2 regions of the Geobacillus sp. DSP4a genome follow, and region 2 is predicted to be linked to the other one. Evidence: a T-box and tRNA genes for the amino acid it is inferred to sense, from the RefSeq annotation. Region 2 holds a T-box; the other holds one or more tRNA genes.
What was found. A T-box is a leader RNA that pairs with one kind of tRNA and senses whether it is charged. The one in region 2 lies ahead of tyrS (tyrosine--tRNA ligase), so its partner is inferred to be a tRNA-Tyr.
Positions count from the first base shown of each region.

Region 1: it encodes a tRNA-Tyr, which carries the amino acid that the T-box ahead of tyrS (tyrosine--tRNA ligase) is inferred to sense. The anticodon was not compared.

Region 1 is NZ_SDLD01000053.1:23-9,074, forward strand. Features, by position in the region: rRNA gene rrf (5S ribosomal RNA) at 1-102, shown strand, start outside; tRNA gene ETC02_RS14610 (tRNA-Val) at 112-186, shown strand; tRNA gene ETC02_RS14615 (tRNA-Ala) at 191-262, shown strand; tRNA gene ETC02_RS14620 (tRNA-Leu) at 269-351, shown strand; tRNA gene ETC02_RS14625 (tRNA-Ser) at 369-461, shown strand; tRNA gene ETC02_RS14630 (tRNA-Thr) at 756-828, shown strand; tRNA gene ETC02_RS14635 (tRNA-Tyr) at 839-920, shown strand; tRNA gene ETC02_RS14640 (tRNA-Ile) at 939-1,012, shown strand; gene ETC02_RS14645 (MBL fold metallo-hydrolase) at 1,242-2,090, opposite strand; gene ETC02_RS14650 (phasin family protein) at 2,271-2,570, shown strand; gene ETC02_RS14655 (ABC1 kinase family protein) at 2,616-4,292, shown strand; gene ETC02_RS14660 (CoA-binding protein) at 4,407-4,826, shown strand; gene parE (DNA topoisomerase IV subunit B) at 5,002-6,939, shown strand; gene parC (DNA topoisomerase IV subunit A) at 7,001-9,052, shown strand, end outside.
Region 2 is NZ_SDLD01000004.1:83,580-92,631, forward strand. Features, by position in the region: gene ETC02_RS02860 (acetoin utilization AcuB family protein) at 1-26, opposite strand, end outside; gene ETC02_RS02865 (GNAT family N-acetyltransferase) at 56-688, opposite strand; gene acsA (acetate--CoA ligase) at 863-2,578, shown strand; gene ETC02_RS02875 (transglycosylase domain-containing protein) at 2,876-5,635, opposite strand; T-box leader at 5,802-6,026, shown strand; gene tyrS (tyrosine--tRNA ligase) at 6,081-7,340, shown strand; partial or broken gene ETC02_RS02885 (IS982 family transposase) at 7,428-8,227, shown strand; gene ETC02_RS02890 (IS982 family transposase) at 8,329-9,052, opposite strand, start outside.

The sequences.
Region 1 (9,052 bases), on a different contig from region 2:
GGAGGGGAAACACCCGTTCCCATCCCGAACACGGAAGTTAAGCCCTCCAGCGCCGATGGTAGTTGGGGCCAGCGCCCCTGCAAGAGTAGGTCGCTGCTAGGCAAACAACGTGGAGTATTAGCTCAGCGGGAGAGCACCACGTTGACAGCGTGGGGGTCACTGGTTCGATCCCAGTATACTCCACCATCATGGGGCGTTAGTTCAGGGGGAGAACGCTTCGCTGGCAGCGAAGAGGTCAGGGGTTCAAATCCCCTACGCTCCATCGTATGCGGTCGTGGCGGAATGGCAGACGCGCTAGGTTGAGGGCCTAGTGGGGGCAACCCCGTGGAGGTTCAAGTCCTCTCGACCGCATCGCTCCAAACAGCTATGGAGGAGTACCCAAGTCTGGCTGAAGGGGTCGGTTTCGAAAACCGATAGGGGTGTCACAGCCCGCGGGGGTTCGAATCCCTCCTCCTCCGCCATAAATATTGACTTAGCTCAATTGGTAGAGACGAGCACCTGCTTCGTCGAGTCGGCTTCGAGTTGTCCCGACGCATCCAGCGTCTTCGAATGGGCTGGGAGAGGAAGGGACACAACAGAAGCCAAGGAGTCACGGTCTACTTCTATCATGCCGACTTAGCTCAATTGGTAGAGACGAGCACCTGCTTCGTCGAGTCGGCTTCGAGTTGCCTCGACGCATCCTGCTTCCTCGAAACAGCTTGTAGAGGAAGAGGCACAGAGCACAACAATGAGCCACCTTCTTGCATTTATTTTATGCCGACTTAGCTCAATTGGTAGAGCAACTGAATCGTAATCAGTAGGTTGCGGGTTCGAGTCCTGCAGTCGGCATCACGATTACGGAGGGGTAGCGAAGTGGCTAAACGCGGCGGACTGTAAATCCGCTCCCTTTGGGTTCGGCGGTTCGAATCCGTCCCCCTCCATTTTTATTTCTTATAAGCGGGCCTATAGCTCAGCTGGTTAGAGCGCACGCCTGATAAGCGTGAGGTCGGTGGTTCAAGTCCACTTAGGCCCATCACTTATGATGGACGACAAGAATGATTCTTGTCGTCTTTTTTGCGTTGTCGCTAAAGGCATAATGTGCTCTACCATCTCCATGGAGAATCCTCTAACTTTCACATGTCAACGAAAGGGTGCCCCCGTTCAGACACCCTCCCTTGGTTTTTACTTGAAAGTGGTTTTAGCAGAGAAACTTCCGCTTCAAACAAAACTAGAAGCCGTTCACAGAACGATAGTCCGTTTGCCTAATGGACGTACTTCCCATAATCAGGGGTAGCGATACGGTCAAAATTACGGGCGAGTTTTGTCAACCCTTCACGCAGCTCTTTGCCGGCGACAGGAGCACCGTGTCCGGTGATGGCGACTGACGGAAAGAGTGCGGCTAACTTGCGCACCGACTCGCGGGCGGCCGTCCAGTCGGTCGTATAGTAGCGCGGCGGGCCGGTAATTTCGGTTTGCTGGGTCAATACTTTGTACAGCGAGTCTTGGCGGACGGTGACGAACGCGTCGCCGGCGATTAAAGCGGCGTCGCGCGGCCGAAATAACGAAATGTGGCCTGGCGTGTGCCCCGGTGTGTGGATCCAGCGGAACTCCGGCAAGTGCGGAACGGTGCCGTCCTCTGGCAGCGGATGAACGCGATCGCCCAGTTGAATCGGTTCATTTGGGAAAAACGGTGATATTTTGGCGATGAAGCCGCCCTCGACGGAAGCGTCAGGTTCAGGATAGCTCGCCTTTCCAGTCAAATACGGCAGTTCAGCCGGATGGGCATACACCGGGACATTCCAATGCTTGACAAGCTCAACAATCGCTCCAACGTGGTCAAAATGGCCGTGGGTTAAAACAATGGCTTGCGGGCGGCTGCCGCTGCCAAAGCGGTCTTCCACGACTGAAACAATGTCATCGGCTGATCCCGGCATGCCAGCGTCGACTAATACAAACGCGCGGTCGTCCGGGCGGCCGACAAGACAAATGTTCACGATTTGGATCGTATGGCAGTACAAATCGGGCAGCACGCTGACTCCGAGGCCGCTCGCTGCTGACGTCGCAGGTATGAAACGATAGTCTTCTCCGTAGTGCAGTTGTTCCTCTGCCATGGGAACTCCCTCCTTGCACGAATGGATAGCCCATCGATAGGATTCCTTATCGAGAAGCGGGATATGCAACGCTAGGTTCGAACGGAAAACACCTTCCGCTTTTTCCTCTTTGGCCGCTTGCTCGACATGCCCCGCCAAATAATGGTACTATAAAGGAAAGGAGGAAAGGAGGAAAACAGGATGAGCATTTTGAAAAAAGGATTGGCGTTTGGGCTTGGACTCGCCATTGCCAGCAAAGAACAAGCGGAAAAATTGATCGATGAGTTGGTCAAAAAAGGAGAGTTGTCGCTTGATGAATCGAAGGAAGTGATCGATCAATGGAAGCAGCAAACCGAAGCGCGGAAAGCGGAAGTGCAGCGGCTTGTACGCGAGCAAATCAAGCAGGTGATCGATAAACTCGACTTGGCGACGAAAGAAGACGTGCGGCAGCTCGAGGAGCGAATCCGCCGTCTTGAAGAAAAGGAACAAAGCGGAGAGTAACGGGCTTTTTTGACTGCTGTTTGACGCTCTAAGGGAGATGATCGGATGATCGGGAAACGGGTGCGCCATATCGGAAGGTACCACGAAATCGCCGCCTCCTTGCTTCGGCACGGATTCGGGATGATCGTCGATGAGCTCGGCTTTTCGTCGTTTCTTTCGTTGCCGCCGCGATGGAGAGCGGAGCAAGGGAAAAAGGAAGGAAAAACGGTTGGGGAGCGGCTCCGCCTTGTGCTCGAGGAGCTCGGCCCGACGTTCGTGAAGCTCGGGCAAATTGCTAGCACACGGCCGGATTTGATTCCCGCTCCGATCATCAGTGAGCTCGAAAAGCTGCAAGACCAAGTTCCGCCGTTTCCGTTTGCCGATGTCCGCCGGATTGTCGAAGCGGAGTTTGGAAGTTCGCTGGAAACACTCTTTCGTTCATTTGAGGAAATGCCGCTCGCTGCCGCTTCGCTTGGACAAGTGCACCGGGCGGTTCTTCCTTCCGGACAGGCCGTGGCGGTGAAAGTGCAGCGCCCGCACATCGCTGCGCGGGTGGAGACGGATCTGGAAATTTTGCAAGATTTGGCCGTGCTGGCGGAACGCCGTCTCGATTGGGCGGCAACCTACCAATTGTCTGAGATTGTCGATGAACTGGCGCGTTCATTACGGCAGGAGCTGGATTATACAGTCGAGGCGCGCCATGCGGCAGCGTTTGCGGAACAGTTTGCCGGCGATTCGTTGGTGTATGTGCCAGGCGTCTTTTGGGATTATACAACAAAGACGGTGCTTACAATGGAATACGTTGAAGGGATCAAGCTCGGGGAAATCGAGCGGCTGAAAGAAGAAGGATACTCTCTCAAAGCATTGGCGGAGCGGTTGACGAAAACAGTGTTAAAGCAAATGTTTGAGCACGGCTTTTTCCATGGCGACCCCCATCCTGGAAATGTGTTCGTTCTCTCCGACGGAGTGCTGGCCTTTATCGATTTCGGTTTGATGGGCCGGCTTCGTCCGAATGTCAGGCATCATCTTTCGTCGCTGATTATCGCCTTGATGCGGCAAAGCACCGATGGGGTGTTGGCCGCGATTTACGGCCTGGGACTCGTCCCGGATGAGGCCGATGAGGAGAAGCTGCGCGATGACATTGACGATCTGCGAGAGAAATACTACCGCGTCCCGCTCGGTGAGATTAGCCTTGGTGAAGCCGTCGAGGATTTGCTTTCGGTGGCGTTTCGGCATGGCATTCGCATTCCGAGCGACTTGACGCTGTTAGGCAAAGCGCTGTTGACGGTCGAAGGGGTGGTGGAAATGCTTGATCCGCAGTTTCGCATCATGGATGTGGCGGAGCCGTTTGGGCGGAAGCTGTTGAAAGACCGTCTTCGGCCTGACCGGGTGGCGGAGACAGCGTGGAGGCGCGTCGCCGATTATGGCGAGATGCTCCTTCGGCTGCCGGACAGTGTAAAGGAGCTGGCCAAAATCATGCGGCGCGGCAAACTTCAGCTCGAGATGACAGCGTCAGACCTTGAGGCGTTTTTGCACAAACTTGATCAAATTAGCAACCGACTGTCCATTAGCATCGTTCTTCTTTCGTGGAGCATCGTCATGGCTGGCATGATGATCGCTTCATCGTTCGGACGGCAGTCGATGCTGCTATGGAAAATTCCTGCTGTTGAAATCGGATTAGGTGTGTCCGCTTTTCTTTTTGGTTGGCTGCTTTACTCGATTTTTCGTTCGGGAAAGTTTTAGCGTTTGTTGCACAATGTTAAAAAGGGCTAAACCATTTTCTGTCTCATAGAAGGATTTTTCTTTCTCGATCGCGAAACAAGTACTGCAAAACCAAAGAGGGAAGGAGAGAACCCGATGCCCATTGTCAACCCAAGCCGGGAAGAAATCGGCGACATTTTGCGCAAGGCGAAGCGGATTGCCATTGTCGGCTTGTCCAACAATCCCGAGCGCGAGTCGTATATGGTGGCGAAGGCGATGAAAGACGCCGGATACGAAATCATTCCGGTTAATCCGATGATCGAGGAATGGGAAGGCATTCCAGCGGTCGACAAACTGACGGATATCGAAGGACATGTCGATATCGTCGATGTGTTTCGCCGTTCCGAACATTTGCCGGAGCTCGCCCGCGAGTTTGTGCAAATCGACGCGGACGTATTTTGGGCGCAGCTTGGCGTCGTCAATGAAGAAGCATACGCGTTTTTAAAAGAAAAAGGCTATACGGTGATTATGGATCGCTGCATTAAAGTAGAACATGCGCTTACAAAACGCCCGTAACAGGCAAAGCGCGCCATTGACGAAACGGCCATCTTCTCTAAGATGGTCCTTTCGTTTTTCAGGCGCCGTTGTCCGATTTTGTCAAGCGGTGTCAAAAGACAATGGACAGCTGGTCATTTTATGATACAATAAAACAGAAACAGATGTTCTTGTTTTGGCAGAAAGGGGTGGGCTTGTGGCAAAGCAAGCGATACATGACTATAACGAAGATGCCATTCAAGTGTTAGAAGGGCTTGAGGCGGTGAGGAAGCGGCCAGGGATGTACATCGGCAGCACCGACAGCCGCGGGTTGCATCATCTTGTTTATGAAATCGTCGACAACTCGGTCGATGAAGCGTTGGCCGGATATGGAAATTACATTTTGGTGCAAATACATAAAGATAACAGCATCACCGTCCTTGATGAAGGGCGCGGCATGCCGGTCGGGATGCATAAGCTTGGCAAGCCGACGCCGGAGGTCATTTTGACCGTGCTTCATGCCGGCGGCAAATTCGGCCAAGGCGGCTATAAAACGAGCGGCGGCCTGCACGGAGTCGGGGCTTCGGTTGTCAACGCTTTGTCGGAATGGCTCGTCGTCACGATTCATCGCGACGGCTTCATGTACCGCCAACGGTTTGAGCATGGAGGCAAACCGGTGACGACGCTAGAGAAAATCGGCACAACGAACAAAACCGGAACCATCATTCAATTTAAGCCGGACCCAACGATTTTCAGCACAACGGTGTTCAATTACGAAACCTTGAGCGAACGGCTGCGCGAGTCGGCGTTTTTGTTAAAAGGGCTGAAAATTGAGCTCGTTGACGAACGGACCGGCATGCGGGAGGTGTTCCATTACGAAAACGGGATTGAAGCGTTTGTGGCCTATTTGAATGAGGAGAAAGATGTGCTCCACCCGGTTGTGTATTTTTCTGGTGAGCAAAACGGCATTGAGGTCGAGTTTGCGTTTCAGTTCCATGATGGTTACTCGGAAAACGTCTTGTCATTTGTCAACAACGTGCGCACAAAAGACGGCGGGACGCATGAAGCCGGGGCGAAAACGGCGATGACGCGCGTCTTTAACGAATACGCCCGCCGCGTCGGCTTGCTTAAGGAAAAGGATAAAAATTTAGAAGGAACGGATATTCGCGAAGGGCTGTCGGCGATCGTCTCGGTGCGCATCCCGGAGCATTTGCTTCAGTTTGAAGGGCAGACGAAAGGCAAGCTCGGAACGAGCGAGGCGCGTTCAGCCGTCGATGCGGTTGTTTCCGAGCAATTGACGTACTTTTTGCAAGAAAATCCGGACGTGAGCACGATGCTCATCAAAAAAGCGATCCGGGCGTACCAAGCGCGCGAAGCGGCCCGCAAAGCGCGCGAAGAGGCGAGAAGCGGCAAAAAGCGGAAAGGGAAAGAGGCGCTCTTAAGCGGCAAGCTGACGCCGGCGCAAGGGCGCAATCCGCAAAAAAACGAGCTGTATTTGGTCGAAGGCGATTCGGCGGGCGGTTCGGCGAAACAAGGGCGCGACCGCCGCTTCCAGGCGGTCCTTCCGCTGCGCGGGAAAGTCATCAACACGGAAAAGGCGAAGCTTGGCGATATTTTGAAAAACGAGGAAATCAATACGATCATCCACGCCATCGGCGGCGGCGTCGGCGCTGATTTTTCGCTCGATGATGTCAACTACGACAAAGTGATCATTATGACCGACGCCGACACGGACGGCGCCCATATTCAAGTGCTGCTTTTGACGTTTTTTTACCGCTACATGCGTCCGCTCATTGAAGCGGGAAAAGTGTACATCGCCTTGCCGCCGCTTTATAAAATCAGCAAAAAAAGCGGCAAAAAGGAAGTCATCGAATACGCATGGACAGATGAGCAATTGCGGGAAATCACGAAACGAATGGGCCGCGGCTATACGATTCAGCGCTACAAAGGGCTTGGCGAAATGAACGCCGATCAATTGTGGGAAACGACGATGAATCCGGAAACGCGCACGTTGATCCGCGTGCGCATTGAAGATGCGGCTCGCGCCGAGCGGCGGGTGACGACACTGATGGGCGATAAAGTCGAGCCGCGCCGCAAATGGATTGAAACGCATGTTGCCTTTGGGCTTGAGGAAGAGCCAGGGTGGATCGGCTGATGGCGGCGCGAAAAGACGCCGCCATGATTGCGCCGATGTCTTGTAGGAAAGGAGAGGTATGATGGCAGAGCGATTGTTGGAATTGCCGTTAGAAGACGTGCTTGGCGACCGCTTCGGCCGCTACAGCAAATACATCATCCAAGACCGGGCGCTGCCCGATGCGCGCGACGGGCTGAAGCCCGTGCAGCGCCGCATTTTGTATGCGATGTACATCGATGGCAACACGGCCGATAAACCGTTTCGTAAGGCGGCGAAAACGGTTGGGAACGTGATCGGCAATTTTCATCCGCATGGCGACTCGTCAGTGTACGAGGCGATGGTGCGGATGAGCCAAGAGTGGAAGCTGCGCAACGTGCTGATTGAAATGCATGGCAACAACGGCAGCCTCGACGGCGACCCGCCGGCGGCGATGCGCTACACGGAAGCGCGCTTGTCGGCGATCGCCGCTGAGTTATTGCGCGACATTGACAAGCAAACGGTCGCGTTTGTGCCGAACTTTGACGATACGACGGAGGAGCCGACCGTCTTGCCGGCGATGTTTCCGAACTTGTTGGTGAATGGCTCGACCGGGATTTCGGCCGGCTATGCGACCGACATTCCGCCGCATGCGCTCGGCGAGGTGATCGATGCTGTCCTGATGCGGATTGACCGGCCGGATTGCACGGTTGAGGAGCTGATGACCGTCCTTCCCGGCCCTGATTTTCCGACCGGCGGCATCATCCAGGGGAAAGACGGCATCCGCAAGGCGTATGAGACCGGCCGCGGGAAAATCATCATCCGCGCCAAAGCCGCCATCGAGCAGGCGAGAGGCGGGAAAAAGCAGATTGTCATCACGGAGTTGCCGTATGAAGTGAACAAGGCGAATTTGGTGAAAAAAATTGACGAGCTTCGTTTGGACAAAAAGCTCGACGGCATTGCTGACGTCCGCGATGAAACGGACCGGAACGGGCTGTCGATCGTCATCGAGCTGAAAAAAGACGCCGATGCCGAGGCGATCCTTAACTATTTATACAAAAACACCGATTTGCAAGTGCCATACAGCTTCAACATGGTGGCGATCCATGAACGCCGGCCGAAGCTGATGAGCTTGCCGGAGCTGTTGGATGCCTACATCGCCCACCGGAAGGACGTCGTCACGAACCGTTCGCATTTTGAGCTCAAAAAAGCGAACGAGCGGAAGCATATTGTCGACGGGTTGATCAAAGCGCTCTCGATTTTGGATGAGGTGATCGCGACGATTCGGGCGTCGAGTGACAAGCGCGATGCGAAAGATCGGCTGATGGCGGGCTACGGGTTCACCGAGGCGCAAGCGGAAGCGATCGTGACGCTTCAGCTTTACCGGCTGACAAACACCGATATCGCCGCGCTTCGGCAGGAAGCGGAAGAGCTCGACAAAACGATCGCCGAGCTGAGCGCGGTGTTGGCCGATAAGAACAAGCTGTTGTCGGTCATTAAAAAAGAATTGAAGGCCATGAAAAAGCAATATGCTGACGAGCGGCGGACGGCGATTGAAGAGGAGATCGAAGAGCTGAAAGTGAACGTTGAAGCGCTCATTCCGGCTGAAGATGTGATCGTGACCGTGACAAAGGAAGGATACGTGAAACGAACGAGCTACCGTTCGTACAGCGCATCGAACGGTCAGGACATCGGCATGAAGGAGACCGACCGTCTGCTCGCCCAGCTCGAGATGAATACGACCGATGTGCTCTTGCTGTTCACCCGCCGCGGCTATTATTTGTATTGCCCGGTTCATACGCTGCCGGACATCCGCTGGAAAGAGGTCGGCCAGCATATTTCAAGCTTGATTCCGCTGGAACGCGACGATGAGCTCATCGCCGCTGTCCCTGTTTCCTCGTTTGAGACGGACGAACAGCTCGTCTTCGTCACGAGGCAAGGGATGGTGAAACGGACCGAGCTTTCCCAATACCAAGTGCAGCGCTACACGCGCCCGCTTGTTGCGGTCCATGTGAAAGACGATGATGAGGTCGCCGCCGTCTATGCGACGGACGGCCGCGGCCTCCTTTGGCTGGCGACGCATGATGGCTATGCACTTTTGTTTGCCGAAGAAGAAATCAGCCTGGTCGGCGTGCGCGCTGCCGGGGTGAAAGGGATT
Region 2 (9,052 bases):
GCTTTCATCACTTGTTCGACAAGCATCGTTCTCCTCTCCCCTTTGTGCGTGGCATTTAGTACATGTAACGGTTCATAAACCGAAGCCGGTCAAACCGTTGAATCGATTCGGCGTCGACCCGTTTGCCGATGCGGACCATCAGGCAGTTCGCCGGATGGGAGCAAATTTCCGGGTCGTCGGTCGCATACCAGACGAGCCCGCCGGCGTTCATCATTTTCTCCATCACTTTTCGGTACTCCCATACGTTCAGCCCCGTGCCTTTTAAATCCCAATGCCAGTAATATTCAGTTGTAATGATGATGTAGTCTTCCATGGCGTCGTCCATCATCGAGACGATCAACAAATTTTTTCCGACGCCAAACCCGCGGAACTCCGGAATGACTTCAATGGCGCCAAGCTCGAGCAAATTTTCCATGTTCCCTTCCGACCAACGCTCAAGCGGATCGGGATACAAAAACGTCACATATCCGACAATCACCTCGCCGCGGCGGGCGATGATGATCCGCCCTTCCGGCAGCTTGGCGATTTCGATCAACGCTTTGTGCTGTTTGGCAGGCGGGCGGAAGGAAGTGAGGTCATGGTGGAATTCGTAGCTGGCCAACGCTTCCGGCGCCACCGGCCCTTCGATGAGGAGCGTTCCTTTCGGGGTTTTCAGCTCTTTGGCGTTATACGTTTTTTTATGTTCCATTCGTCCACCACCTGAATTGGTCGTTCTGCTTCCATTATAAATAAAAATGGCGCCGGCTGGCGCGGTTCAAAAAAATTTCAAAAAAGCGGGGACGAGGAATATTTTAAAAATTGAGAAATGGTTTTCAATTGACTATAATAGAAATGTAATCACTTACATAAGGGGGATCGGAGAATGAAAACGGAACTGCTGCCTGTCGTACAAGGGGACTACAACTTGAAAAACTACGAGGAAACGTACAAGCAATTTCAATGGTCGGAAACAGAGAAAGTGTTTTCTTGGTATGAGACGGGACGGGTCAACATGGCGTACGAGGCGATCGACCGCCATGCTGAGTCGTTCCGCAAAAATAAAGTGGCGCTTTACTACCGGGATGCGGTGCGGAATGAGAAATATACGTTTAAAGAAATGAAAGAAATGTCGAACAAAGTGGCGAATGTTTTGAAAAATGTGGCCGAGATTGGAAAAGGAGACCGCGTGTTCGTCTTTATGCCGCGCTCGCCGGAGCTGTATTTCGCTGTGCTCGGGATCATCAAAACCGGCGCCATCGTCGGACCGCTGTTTGAGGCGTTCATGGAAGGCGCGGTGCGCGACCGCCTCGAAGACAGCGGGGCGAAGGCGATCGTGACGACGCCGGAGCTTTTGCCGCGCGTGCCGGTGGGCGACTTGCCGGAGTTGAAGTACGTCTTTTTGGTTGGCGACGGCGTTGTCGAAGAAGGGCCGTACATCGATTTGAAAAAGCGGATGAACGAGGCAAGCAAGCACTTCGACATCGAATGGGTCGACCGCCAGGACGGCTTGATTTTGCATTACACATCCGGTTCGACCGGAAAGCCGAAAGGCGTCCTGCACGTCCATAACGCGATGATTCAGCATTATCAAACCGCGAAGTGGGTGCTCGACTTAAAAGAAGACGACATTTACTGGTGCACGGCCGATCCGGGGTGGGTGACCGGAACGTCGTACGGCATCTTCGGCCCGTGGCTGTGCGGGGCGTCAAGCGTCATCGTTGGCGGCCGCTTCAGCCCGGACGCCTGGTATGAAACGATCCAAGACTTCGGCGTCACCGTCTGGTACAGCGCGCCGACGGCGTTCCGCATGCTGATGGGCGCCGGCGATGAAGTCGTGAAAAAATATGATTTAAGCTCGCTCCGCCACATTTTGAGCGTCGGCGAGCCGCTCAACCCGGAAGTCATCCGCTGGGGGATGAAAGTGTTCGGTCGCCGCATCCATGATACGTGGTGGATGACGGAAACAGGCGGGCATCTCATCTGCAACTACCCGTGCATGGAAATCAAGCCTGGATCGATGGGGAAACCGATTCCGGGTGTTGAGGCGGCGATCATCGACGACCAAGGAAACGTCCTGCCGCCGTACCGAATGGGCAACTTGGCCATCAAAAAAGGCTGGCCGTCGATGATGAAAACGATTTGGAACAACCCGCAAAAATATGAATCGTACTTTATCGGCGACTGGTACGTCTCGGGCGACTCGGCGTACATGGACGAAGACGGCTACTTCTGGTTCCAAGGCCGTGTTGACGATGTCATCAACACATCCGGCGAGCGCGTTGGGCCGTTTGAAGTCGAAAGCAAGCTCGTCGAGCATCCGGCCGTGGCCGAAGCCGGCGTCATCGGCAAGCCGGACCCGGTGCGCGGGGAAATCATCAAAGCGTTCATCGCGCTTCGCGAAGGCTATGAGCCGTCTGAAGAGCTGAAAGAAGACATTCGCCAGTTCGTGAAAAAAGGGCTCGCCGCCCACGCCGCGCCGCGTGAGATCGAGTTCCGCGACAAACTGCCGAAAACGCGGAGCGGGAAAATCATGCGCCGCGTCTTAAAAGCGTGGGAGCTCAACTTGCCGACCGGCGACTTGTCGACGATGGAAGACTGAACACGAACATAGGCGCCCGGAATGTTGCGCTTTCCGGGCGCTTTTTCTTATAGCGTCAGATGATGCAATGCTCCGTCAGTTGTTCGCCATTCATACGACTCCGTGACGGAAAAAGACAACGGGAGACGTAACGGTTGAAAAAGTGGGATGACAAGGCATAAAAGACGAGCGAGAGGAAGTGGAACGAACGACCACGAGTATATAGGCGGCGAAAGGAGGTTCTCCTGCCGGTCGAAAAATAGGTGCCCGCTCATAAAAAAGGCTTTCCAACTGTTTGGTTGGAAAGCCTCATAATATTTATCTAGAAGAAGATGGGGGAGCTTCGCTATTTTCCGCGTTGTCCGCACTAGCGGGCGAATTGGCCGGCGGGGAGGACTGGGCGGCCGGCAGTGCGACTTTGCTTGATGGTGCTGATTCCCGGCCAGCAATATCGACAGCGGTGACGTAATATGTTGCTCCCGGTTTGAGATCGGAAAAGGAAGTCGTTTCCCCCGCTTTGATGATGGCGACGATTTGCCGCTTTCCGGTTTCGCTTACCTGATAGACGCGGTAGCCGATGACATCGCGCTCTCCGTGGCGAGCCCAGACGAGCTGATTGTCATTCAGGCGGGCGGCCGGTGGGGCGGGCACGCGTCCATTGTCTTTTAAGGTGGAAACAACGAACGCATCGCCGACCGATGTCTTTCTATTGATTCCCCACTGATCGAGCAATTTTGGATTGACAACGACCTCGCGGGTGACAAACTCTTCCGGCGTCGTCTCGAGCGCTGCATACCGATGCTCGCCAATGACGACAACCCGACCCTCGATCAAATAGTCATCGCTTCCTTGCCGCGGCGTAAACTTTGTATTGTATAAATCATAGCGAACGAGTCCAGCTTTTTTACATGCCGATGACGGGCTGAATCCACTCGTGGCACAATACGCGCGGCGAACGATGCCGCCCGGCATGGAAAACCGCTTTGGCGGGGCGATGAGTTTTGGCTTGGCGCCATAGGCGGCGTTCATGAATTGCGCCCATAACAGCTGGGTGCGCTGGCTGTAGGAAAGCCCTTTGTAGCGCGACTCCAGCGGCGCTGGATGGTCGTAGCCGACCCAAACACCGAACGTGACGCTTGGATTGACGGCGATAAACCACGAATCGCGCTTGTCTTGGGATGTTCCGGTTTTTCCGGCCCAGTCGGCGGAGAAGGTCAAGTAGCGCCGCACTGAAGAGGCGGTCCCGCCATTAAGCACATCACGCATCATGTCAATCATCAAGTACGACGTCTGCGGGGAAAAGACGGGAACGGGCTTCGTTTGATGCTGGTAGATGATGTTTCCGTCCTTGTCGGTAATTTTCTCGATCATATACGCATCGACGAACGACCCGTAGTTGGCAAACGTCGCATAGGCGTTGACGTTTTCTTCGACGGTGACGCCGATGTGCGTTCCGCCGATCGCCAAGGTCGGGTTGGCCTCTTCTTGTTTTGAGACGCTTGTGATCCCCATTTTGTGCAAATAGTCGACCGGATGGCGGTTTTGGATTTTCGTATAGACCCGAACAGCCGGGATGTTGTACGAATGTTGAAGCGCGCGCCGCGCTGTGACAAGGCCGTGCGTTTTTCCATCCGCATTTTTTGGCTTATACGAACCGATCGAAAGCGGAAGATCAGGAATGATCGAGCCGGGCTGAATGACGCCCATCTCCATCGCCGGTGCGTACACTAAAAGCGGCTTCATTGTGGAGCCGTTCGAGCGGTGCGCCTGGGTGGCATGGTTGAGCTGCTCGCGCCCGTAATCGCGGCCGCCGACAAAGCTGATAATTTTGCCTGTTTTGTTTTCAATCAGCATTGCCCCGACTTCCACCGGCTGACGATGGGCGACTGTTTTTCCGGTTTTGCCGTCCTTGGTGTAATAGACGTTGTCGTTTCCGTAATACGGGTAGCGGGCGGCCACCTTCTGCATCCGTTCGTAAATGTCTTTGTCGATCGTTGTATAAATGCGCAATCCCCCTTGTCGCAGCGCTTTTTCCGCCTCGCCGAGATAGCGGCGGCGGAGGGCGAGATCGCGCCCCCACTCTTTCGCCGAATGGCCGTCGCGCTTGGCGAACGTTTCCGCAATCACCTCTTTCGCCCGCCGCTCAATTTCCATCGTCAAAAACGGATAGCGTTCAAACGGCGACGGCTTCGGCGGGGCGAAATGTTTCGTCACATCGTAGGCGAGCGCTTCTTGGTATTGCTTGTCGGAAATATAGCCGGCCTGCTTCATCCGGCGCAGCACCGTTTTCATTCGTCTGAGCCCGGCTGAGACATCTTGCTTGACGCTCCCATCAGCGGTAAACGGTGTATAGACGAACGGGTTTTGCGGCAAGCCGGCTAAAAACGCCGCTTGGGCGAGATTGAGTTCTTTGGCGTCAACGCCAAACACTCCTTGGGCAGCGGCTTGGATGCCGGCGATGTTGCGGCCCGATGAACTGCGGCCGAACGGGACGACGTTTAAGTAGGCTTCCAAAATCTCTTCTTTTGAAAAAAAGCGCTCAAGGCGCAGCGCCAATACCATTTCCTTCGCTTTGCGCTCAAACGACACTTCGCTCGTCAGCATCTGGTTTTTGACAAGCTGCTGCGTCAGCGTGCTGCCGCCGCTTTTGACCGGCGTGTTTGCCCCCTCTTGAAAGATGGCGCGGATGACCGCTTTGGGCACGACGCCATCATGCTCGTAAAAATGTTCGTCCTCGGTGGCGATCACCGCTTGCACGACGTACGGGGAAACGTCGGAAAGGGGCACCGCCTCGCGGTCGAGATCGGAGCGGAACCGGCCTAAATAGACGCCGTTGGCAAAATACATATGGCTCGTTTCTTCGTAACTGTAAATCTCGCTTTTCATTTTGTCCGGCGAAGGGACAGCCAAGTCTTTAACCAGAAAGGCGAAATAGCCGGCGCCGGCGCCGGCGGCAAAGCAAACGAGGCAGAGCGCGGCGATGAGCAGCATTAAGGTGGCGTTCCAGACGATGTCGTATGTAAGGCAAAAATAACGCCATGCTTTCTCGACAGAAATACGGAATGGTTTTCGTTCCATGCCGGCCCCCCTATAGTGGCAAATCTTCGCCATCAGTATACCATACCGTCGGGCGCCGTTGTGGAATTTTGTTGTTTTTTCACCGTTTTTGGCGGAAAAATGCGGGGTTGACAGTGAACAAGGAATATGGTAAAAGAAAGTATATAAAGTATATAATTTTGGATACGACAACGCGATGACGGGAACAAGTAGCGGTTGTCTCCCTGGTGCAGAGAGCTGGCGGGTGGTGCGAGCCAGTCCATAGGCAAACGTGAATTACCTCCCCGAGCAGCGATGGTGAACGGCTTTGTCGCCTAGTAGCCGTCTGCCGGCATGCGCCGTTACCGAAATGAGCGAGAAAGCAACATGCTTTCTAAGTAGGGTGGTACCGCGACGAACACTCGCCCCTTCATGCAGGGCGGGTGTTTTCTTTTTTGACGACATTCATTAAAGAGGTGAGAAAAACATGAACCTGCTTGAAGAACTGCAATGGCGCGGACTTGTCAATCAAACGACGGATGAGGATGGGCTTCGAAAGCTCCTGAATGAGGAGAAGGTGACGCTTTATTGCGGGTTTGACCCGACAGCAGACAGCTTGCATATCGGCCATTTGGTCACGATCATGACCTTGCGTCGCTTCCAACAGGCGGGGCATCAACCGATCGCCTTAGTCGGCGGCGCCACCGGGTTGATTGGCGATCCGAGTGGCAGAAAAAGCGAGCGCACGCTCAACGCCAAGGAGACGGTCGAGACGTGGAGCGCCCGAATCAAAGCGCAACTCGAGCGGTTTCTTGATTTTGAGGCTGAGAGCAATCCAGCGAAAATCAAAAACAACTACGACTGGATCGGGCCGCTTGATGTCATTTCGTTTTTGCGTGACATCGGCAAGCATTTCAGCGTCAATTACATGCTTGCGAAAGAATCGGTGCAGTCGCGCATTGAAATGGGCATTTCGTTTACCGAGTTCAGCTATATGATGCTGCAGGCGTACGACTTCCTCAACTTGTACGAAACGGAAGGTTGCCGACTACAAATCGGTGGCAGCGACCAATGGGGCAACATCACGGCGGGGCTTGAGCTCATCCGCAGAACGAAAGGTGAGGCGAAAGCATTCGGTTTGACGGTTCCGCTCGTGACGAAAGCCGATGGGACGAAGTTTGGAAAAACGGAAAGCGGCACGATTTGGCTCGACAAAGAGAAAACGTCGCCGTACGAGTTTTACCAGTTTTGGATCAACACCGATGACCGCGATGTGATCCGTTACTTGAAGTACTTTACGTTCCTGTCGAAAGAGGAAATCGAAGCGCTTGAACAAGAGCTTCGTGAGGCCCCAGAGAAGCGGGCGGCCCAAAAGGCGCTTGCTGAGGAAGTGACAAAGCTCGTGCACGGCGAAGAGGCGCTCAGGCAAGCGATTCGCATTTCTGAAGCGCTCTTTAGCGGCGACATTGCCAATTTGACAGCGGCGGAAATTGAGCAAGGGTTCAAAGATGTGCCGTCATTCGTTCATGAAGGAGGCGACGTTCCGCTTGTCGAGCTGCTCGTTTCTGCCGGCATTTCGCCATCGAAGCGACAAGCGCGCGAAGACATCCAAAACGGCGCCATTTATGTGAACGGGGAGCGCATCCAAGACGCGGGCGCCGTCCTGACCGCCGAGCACCGCCTCGAAGGGCGGTTTACCGTCATCCGCCGCGGCAAGAAGAAGTATTATTTAATCCGCTACGCTTAAACAAAAAAGCTCCGAAATGCATCGGCATTTCGGAGCTTTTTTTGCGCATTAACGCGAGTAGAACTCAATTGTTTCATCTCACTTGATATATCAGTGTTTAAAAACCTTCTTAAAAATTACCTCAATCAAATTCATTTTCTCCATTTGTTGAAACAGAAAGAAGAAGTTATCATCACGATTCGTGCACTTGGAAAGTTGTTAGGCTTCACTTTCGAACAGGTTTGGCACCAGTTTGTGATCAGGAATTAGTTTTCCAAGGGCTTGTTCCCTGAATATTCTTGACACAACTGTCGTTGTCGAGCGCTTGACTTTGCCATCAAGTGGGGCAGCACCAGCTGGCCAAGCGTGGACAACACCGTGTGTATGCGGTCGTGGGCAGTTTGCCGCTCAAGCTATGTCATTCATTCCGAATGGATCGCACCAAACGGTTTCGTAGAGAAGCGGATATTGGCTATTGTGCTTCGAAAAAGATCGTTTTCAAACTTTATCCGCAGATCACCAATTAAGGAGTTCCGATGGGATACGCCATCAATGAATCATCTTGTGTATGATCGGGTGCCGCTGAAACCGTCATAGTGCAAATTCTACATCCATAAACCTAGGTGGACAAAGAGTACATCAGCCAAAAACTACAAAAGGAGCTGTACAAAGAGCATCGAGTTGCTTTTTGAATGCCCGTTCGAAAAGATGAGCGAATTCGCCAATCCATCTCATGGAAACAACGGATGAAATGAAAATGCAAAGTGATTGAAACCGTGTTTTCGATTTTCAGCGATTCGTATTGGCTCATCGAGATTCGAGCGAACTCGATTTCGGGATTTGAAACGGCACTCGATGGGATTTTACTGGCTTACTCCTTTGTTGTTCTTCGGTTAGTTGAGTGTTAACGCTCCACTAGCACCAGGGGGATATAAATAATGGTTATAATATTTAGAAAATTAATATTATTACTAAAATAAATGATATAACCCGTGGTGCTAGTTGAACTTTAACGCTCAACTAGCCCAAGAATGACGAGTGAATAAGCGAGTAAAATGCCATCCAAAGATGATTCAAATCCAGAAACAGAGTTGGATCGAATCTCTGTGATCCGGTACTGATCAATGAGAACGGAAAACACGGTTTCAATGACTTTGCGCTTTCGTTTCATCCATCGTTTCCATGCTTTCGATTGATGGATTTTCTGGTTTTTCCGAACGGGCGTCCAAAAAGTGATCTTGTATTCATCATACAGCTTCTTTTGCAAGTCTTGGCTCACATATCCTTTGTCACCAAGTGTATACGGATGAGGAAGTTGGACCATCACGGTTTCCGCAGCTGTCCGGTCGTGACAGGATGCTTCGGTGACGACATATCCCATCGGAAGCGCTTGGTCAGTGATCTGGAGATGAAGCTTCAATCCATAGTAAGCCATCTTTTTGGATGCACAATACCCAATATCTGCGATTCCTTGAAACCGTTTGACGCGATATATTCGTGCGTGGTGGCAGAGTTCAATGGGTAAGCTATCCACTACCGCATAAGCATGATGTTGCCCACGTTTGGCTAGTTGATATCGGATCCATTTGACGGCAAAGCCAAGATTTCGACAACGACGGTTATATCGAGAGCGTTCAGGAAATAAATCTTTCGAAAATAAGTTTCCGATCACAAATCGGTGCCAAGCTCGTTCGGATGTAAAACCTAACAACTTTCCAAGAACATGGACGGCG